DNA from 2 places in the Streptomyces sp. NPDC054847 genome. Region 1 is predicted to be linked to the other one. Evidence: riboswitches for the same ligand, from Rfam matches in the RefSeq annotation. Region 1 holds a riboswitch; the other holds the start of a gene.

What was found. A riboswitch is a leader RNA that binds a small molecule or an ion and turns the genes downstream of it on or off. The one in region 1 is predicted to bind cobalamin.
Region 2: linked by a shared signal. The riboswitch ahead of ACWGH4_RS18195 (ABC transporter substrate-binding protein) and the one ahead of ACWGH4_RS03295 (cobalamin biosynthesis protein) in region 1 are both predicted to bind cobalamin.

Annotation. Positions count from the first base shown of each region.
Region 1 covers NZ_JBSGZJ010000013.1:27,688-31,083, reverse strand. The annotation lists gene ACWGH4_RS03300 (cobyric acid synthase) at 1-514, opposite strand, end outside; gene ACWGH4_RS03295 (cobalamin biosynthesis protein) at 511-1,464, opposite strand; cobalamin riboswitch at 1,554-1,699, opposite strand; gene ACWGH4_RS03290 (hypothetical protein) at 1,824-2,045, opposite strand; gene ACWGH4_RS03285 (anion permease) at 2,058-3,287, opposite strand.
Region 2 covers NZ_JBSGZJ010000165.1:2,325-5,720, reverse strand. The annotation lists gene ACWGH4_RS18205 (ABC transporter ATP-binding protein) at 1-13, opposite strand, end outside; gene ACWGH4_RS18200 (iron chelate uptake ABC transporter family permease subunit) at 10-975, opposite strand; partial or broken gene ACWGH4_RS18195 (ABC transporter substrate-binding protein) at 1,020-2,000, opposite strand; cobalamin riboswitch at 2,087-2,283, opposite strand; partial or broken gene ACWGH4_RS18190 (iron chelate uptake ABC transporter family permease subunit) at 2,387-3,189, shown strand; gene ACWGH4_RS18185 (SRPBCC domain-containing protein) at 3,330-3,396, shown strand, end outside.

The sequences.
Region 1 (3,396 bases):
CGCCCCTGTCGATGTCCCCGACCACGAGCACCGGCAGCCTGGCGGCCCGTGCGATGCCCATGTTGACGATGTCCGTGCGGCGCAGGTTGATCTCGGCGGGACTGCCCGCCCCCTCGCAGATCACGGCGTCATACGTGCCCCGCAACTCCTCCAGGCACGCCATCACCGGTTCGAACAGCTCCCGCTGCCGGCCGCCGTGGTACCCCTTGGCGCTCAGCTCGCCGACCGGCCGGCCCATCAGCACCACCTGGCTGGAACGGTCGCTGCCCGGCTTGAGGAGGACGGGATTCATCAGCGCGGTCGGCTCCACCCGTGCGGCCTGCGCCTGCATGGCCTGCGCCCGCCCGATCTCCGCGCCCTCGCGCGTCACGAACGAATTCAGGGACATGTTCTGCCCCTTGAACGGCGCGACCTTCACGCCCTGGCGCACCAGCCACCGGCAGATCCCGGCGGTCACGACACTCTTGCCCGCGTCCGAGGTGGTCCCGGCGACGAGCAGCCCCCCACCGGTCATGCCGGCCTCCCTCCGCCGCGGCCCTGCCGCAGCACCCGCCCCGCCGCGCAGACGGCGAGGGTCAGCAGGCCGACCCGGCGCGAGAGCCGCACCGCCCGTCCGATGTCACCGAACTCCACCGCGCGCCCGGCCTCGTTGAGCACCGGCCGGTGCTCAACCCGCCCGCCGTACGAGAGGGATCCGCCCAGCCGCACGCCCAGGGCGCCCGCGAACGACGCCTCCACAGGGCCCGCGTTGGGGCTGGGGTGCTTGGCCGCGTCCGCGCGCCAGGCCCGTACGGCTCCGCGCCGGTCCGGGCCGCAGACGGCCGCCAGGGCCGCGGTCAGCCGGGCGCCGGGCCATCCGGCGACGTCGTCCAGGCGGGCCGACGCCCAGCCGTACCGCAGGTAGCGGGGGGACTTGTGGCCGACCATCGCGTCCAGGGTGTTCACCGCCCGGAAGCCGACCAGCCCGGGCACGCCCGCCAGCGCCCCCCACACCAGGGCTCCGACGACCGCGTCGGAGGTGTTCTCCGCGACGGACTCGACGACGGCGCGGGCGATCTGCTGCTCGTCCAGGGCCTGCGGGTCGCGTCCGCAGAGGTGGGGCAGCCGCTCGCGGGCCGCTTCGACGTCGCCTGCGGCCAGCGCGTCGCCGATGGCCGTGGCCTCCCGCCCCAGGGTCGTACCGCCGACGACCGCCCAGGTGGCGGCGGCGGTCAGGGCGAGGGACGCGGCGGGGGAGCGGCGTACGGCCCGGGAGGCCAGCGCGGCGGCCGCGACGGCGCCACCGGCGCACACAGCGGTGTGCAGGGCGCCCCGGCCGCGGTGGTCACGCCAGAGGACACGCTCGACGGCGCTCGCGGCCCGTCCGAACGCGGCGACCGGATGCCCGCGGCGGGGATCGCCGAGGAGCAGGTCGCCGGCGAGGCCGGCGGCGGCGCCGTACACGAAGACTCGGTCGGCACGCATGGGATCAGCGATCCCAGGGGTGGTGTCCGACGGACAGGGCTGTACCGCGGCCGGGCATGCGAAAAGTCCTCACTCAGGGTCCGCGCCCTGGTTCGACGTGACCGGCGGTGAGAGTTCCTGGCTCCCCGGGACCGTTCATCCCGGGTGACAGTGGCGGGACCGCGCCGGATTCGCACCGGACTTCCTCTTCTGCCGCCGTTGTTGGCCCCGGCAGTCCACCACGCCCGCGAACGCCCGTCAACTCACCCTTGACCTGCGGCGGGACAGTGTGCCGAGCCCCACACGGGCGGACACACGACGCCCGGGCCGCGAACACCCGGGGGTGCTCGCGGCCCGGCCGTCGAAGGGCGGTGCGGTCGTCAGACGACGATGAGGTAGATCCCGTAGGACACGGCCGCCGCGCAGAGCGCGAAACAGGCGTACGCGCCGGTGCGGGCCAGTGCGCCGGAGCCTCCGGCCCGGGCGGCCGCCTCCTGCTTGGTGAGGCCCACGATGCCCAGGGTGAAGAGTCCCACCAGCGCGACGGTGGCGACGAGGCTCACGCCGAAAACGGAGCCGAGAGCAGTCCAGTCGATCTTCATTCCGTTACTTCCTTACACCGTGGCCGGGCGGGGCGACTCGGTCTCGGGTTCGGCCGGGGCCGCGATGGTGGCCTTCAGGTCACCGGCGGGCGGCGGGGTGACGGCCGCGATGGCGGTCGTGACGACGCCCGCGGGCTCCTCCTCGACGTCGTTGACGTTGGTGTGGTCGACGACCTGACGGCGCGAGATGAACCAGATCGCGACGCAGGAGGCGACGAGGAAGACGGCGACGGCCGCGACACCCCAGTCACCCTGCTTGGTGACGTACTCGGAAGCCGCCGCGACGAGACCGGCGGCCGGCAGGGTCAGACCCCAGGCCACGAACATCCGGGTGGCGGTGGACCAGCGGACCACACCGCCCTTGCGGCCGAGCCCGGCACCCATGACGGCACCGGAGCACGAGTGCGTCGTCGACAGGGAGAAGCCGAGGTTGGAGGAGGCGAGGATCACGCTGGCCGCGCTGGTCTGGGCGGCGAAGCCCTGCTGCGGCTGGAGGTCGGTGAGGCCCTTGCCCATGGTGCGGATGATGCGCCAGCCGCCGAGGTAGGTGCCGAGCGCGATGGCCACACCGGCGGAGACGATGACCCACATCGGAGGGTTGGAACCGGGGGCGACCACGTTGCCGGCCACGAGGGCCAGCGTGATGATGCCCATCGTCTTCTGGGCGTCGTTGGTGCCGTGCGCCAGGGAGACCAGGCCCGCGGAGGCGATCTGCCCGGCGCGGTAGCCCTTCGCCGTGGCCTTCGGGTCCGTCTTCTTGCCGATCTTGTACGTCAGCCGGGCCGCCAGCATCGCGGCGAGGCCGGCGACGAGCGGCGCGGCGACGGCCGGGATCAGGACCTTGGTGACGACCACGCCGCCGTTGACGCCGCCGAAGCCGACCGAGGCGACCGTGGCGCCGATCAGGCCGCCCATGAGGGCGTGCGACGAGCTGGACGGCAGGCCCACCAGCCAGGTGGCCAGGTTCCACAGGATGGCGCCGACGAGCGCCGCGAAGATGACTTCAGGTGTGATGCCTGATTCGTCGACCAGTCCACTGGAGATCGTCTTGGCGACCTCCACGGAGAGAAAAGCACCGACGAGGTTCAGAACGGCGGACATGGCCACCGCGGTTTTGGGCTTCAGAGCGCCGGTCGAGATGGTCGTCGCCATCGCGTTGGCGGTGTCGTGGAAACCGTTCGTGAAATCGAACACGAGAGCTGTCACGATCACAATCGCGAGCAGCAGCGTGATGTGTTCCATTTACCCAGGCAATCGTTTGACGTCATTGACGCGAGGACCGTAAGCAACCTGGATGAACGGAAGGTGAACTGGGTCGGGCGCTGCGGTGTCCCCAAGTGATGCCGGGCGA
Region 2 (3,396 bases), on a different contig from region 1:
CGATGAGGGTCATCGGGCCACTCTCCGGGTGCGGTACAGAACGAGCACGAACGCGGGCACGCCGATCAGGGAGGTCATGACACCGACCGGCACTTCCTGGGGTTCGATGACGGTCCGGGCGACGGTGTCGACCCAGATCAGGAAGACGGCTCCGCCCAACGCCGTGGTGGGAAGCAACCTGCCGTGTCCGGGCCCGACGAGGGCGCGGGCGGCGTGGGGGAGTACCAGGCCGACGAAGCCGATGGCGCCCGCCGAGCTGACCAGGGCGGCCGTGAGCAGGGCGGTGACGCACAGCAGCAGGAGTCGGGCGCGGCCGACGTTCACGCCCAGGGTGGCCGCCGCGTCCTGCCCGAAGGCGAACGCATCCAGGGTCCTCGCGTGACCCAGGCAGACGGCCAGAGCGGCCCCCAGGGCGGCGAGGCACAGCCACACGTCGGTCCAGCCCGCCCCGCTCAGCGAGCCGAGCAGCCAGAACAGCACGCCGCGGGTGGTCTCCGCGTCGGCGGACGTGACGACGACGAACGAGGTGAGCGCGGAGAACAACTGCATCGCCGCGACGCCGGACAGCACGACCCGGTCGGTGGTGCCGCCAAGGGTGTGGCTCAACAGAAGCATCGCGGCGAACGAGCACAGAGCACCGGTGAAGGCCCCTGCGGAGACGGACAGCACCCCGCCGCCGACACCCAGGACGACCACGGCGACGGCACCGGTGGAGGCTCCGGAAGAGACGCCCAGGACGAAGGGATCGGCGAGCGGGTTGCGCAGCAACGACTGCATCACCGCCCCGCACAGCGCGAGTCCCGCGCCGCACACGGCCGCCAGAAGCGTGCGCGGGAGGCGGAGGTTCCACACGATGCCGTCACGGATCGGGGTGAGACCCGAGACGTCGCCCCTCAGGTGCGAGGCGACGACGGACCAGACGTCACGGACGCCGATGTCCGCCGGCCCGATGGTGATGGCGAGGGCGACGGACATCGCCAGCGCGGTGAACCCGGCCGCTCCGCGCAGCAGCGCGGAGGTCACTTCGCGAGGCCGAACCGGCGCAGCGCGTCGGCCACTTGCTCGACGCCCTCCACCGTGCGGATCGTCGGGTTCATGGCCTGTCCGCTGAGCAGGACGTACCGCTTGTGGCGTACGGCGTCCATGTTCCGTGTGACCGGATCGGTCTCAAGGAACCGGATCTTGTTCGCGGCGCTCTCCGCGGTCTGCGACTTGCGGGTCAGGTCGCCGATCACCAGGACGTCCGGGTCGCGGTCCGCGACCGTCTCCCAGTTGATCTGCGGCCATTCCTCCGTGGTGTCGTCGAAGACGTTCTTCGCACCGGTCTCACGGGTGATGACGCCGGGAGCGCCGCAGCATCCCGCCATGTACGGGGACTCGGCGTTGGCGAACCAGTACATCAACGTGACGTCGGAGGCGTCGAGTCCCGCGGTGGCCTTGCGCACGCGGGCCTCGAGTTCCGCGACCAGCTCGTCGCCGCGTTCCTCGACGCCGAACACGCGGGCGAGGTCACGTACTTCACCGTGGACGGTGTCCATCGTCAGCGCGCTGGTGCGAACGCCGTCCCCGTCACCACTGTTGTCCTTGCCCACGCAGTCCGACGGCGAGAGGTATGTCGGCACGCCGAGCTCCTCGAACTGCTCGCGCGTGGCCACACCGCCCTTGCCGAGGGTGGAGGCGAACGAGGCGGTGACGAAGTCGGGTTCGGCGGCGAGGACCTTCTCGAAGGACGGGTTGTTCTCCGCGAGACGCTCCACGCCGGCGGCGGGCTTCTCCAGGCCCTTCATGACGGGGTCGGTTCAGGTGGCCGTCCCGGCCATCCGGTCGGCGAGGCCCAGAGCGAGCAGGATCTCGGTGGTGCCCTGGTTCAGGGAGACGGCGCGCTGTGGACCGTCTCCCTGGATCTCCACCTTCTTCCCGCAGTTCTCGATGACCCGCGCACCGGCCTGCGGAGCGGAAGAAGGACGGGGCGAGGTACCGCACCCGGTCAGCAGCAGCATTCCACTGAGGAGCACGGCGGACGAAGCGGTCGGGCGGTTGAAGGGCACAGCGTCGTTCCTAGCGTCGAGGGCCCATGCGCGGGGCCCGTCCCTACGGTGTGCCAGCAGGTCTTCGGACTCGGGGTCAACCGGACGAGGCGCCTTCCCGGGCCGGTGTCCCGGCCCAGTGGCTGTGTGCCACGCCCGTCGCCCTCACCGCTGCGCGTCAGCTCCGGATTCGCACCGGATTCCCTGACTCACGTACACGCACGTACGGAGTTCGACTGGCTCGCGGAAGCTACCACAGGGGTCGAAGTCCGGGCCGTCCACGGGGGTGTGGGGCGCCGGTCGCCCGGAGCGTGTGAACTCGGCCGGTTTCGGCCTTGTGTCCAAGGACCGAGACCCTCGTACTGGCGGCCCTGCTCGTCGGCGCGGCGCTCGCCCTGGCCGGGACACTCGTCCAGTCGGTGACCCGCAACCCCCTTGCGGAGCCCGGTGTCCTGGGCGTCTCCGGTGGTGCCGCCCTTGGCGCCGTGCTCCTCGTGACGACGGTGCCCCTGGCCGGATCATGGAGCGTCGCCGGGGCGGCGTTCGCCGGCGCCGCGGTCAGCTCCCTCGTCGTCTTCGGACTCGCGGCGCGAGGCGGATTCCAGCAGAACCGGCTCGTTCTCGTCGGTTTCGGAGTCGCCACGGGGACAGCGGCGCTGATCAGTCTCCTCATCGTCCTCACCGACCCGTTCAACGCCACCAAGGCGCTCACCTGGCTGTCCGGATCGACCTTTGGGCGCACGCTGCCCGATGTCGCGCCGCTCGCCGTCGTGCTCGCCGTGGGTGCGGCCTTCGCGGTGACGCGCCGCACGGAAATCGACCCATGTCGCTCGACGAGGACACGCCGAGACTCCTCGGCATCGGCCTGTCACGGGGGCGGCTCGGCTTCCTCGTCCTCAGCGTCCTGCTCAGCGCCACCGCAGTGGCCGCCGCCGGCACGATCGGCTTCGTGGGGCTCGTGGCACCGCACGCGGCCCGTGCCCTCGTCGGCCGGCAGCACGTACGGGTGGTGCCGGTCGCGGTGCTCCTCGGCGCCGTGCTCGTCTGCACCGCCGACCTGGTGGGCCGCACGGTGATCGCACCGGCCCAGCTCGGCGCCGGCCTGATGACCGCCGCGATCGGGACTCCGTACTTCCTCCATCTGCTCGTACGCAGCCGCTAGCGCGAGCGCCGCCGTTCGACGGACCGCGGGTCCGGTCAGCAGAGCCGGCACCCCATGGTGCAACCCCTGGGTTGCACGTCAAAGTCTGATGTGCAACTCTGGGGTTGCACTGATGATGGAAGCGAACAAGGAGTCCCCTCATGAGCGAGGACCGGATCGAAAGCGAAACCCTCATCGCAGCGCCGCTGGAGCGGGTCTGGTCGCTGG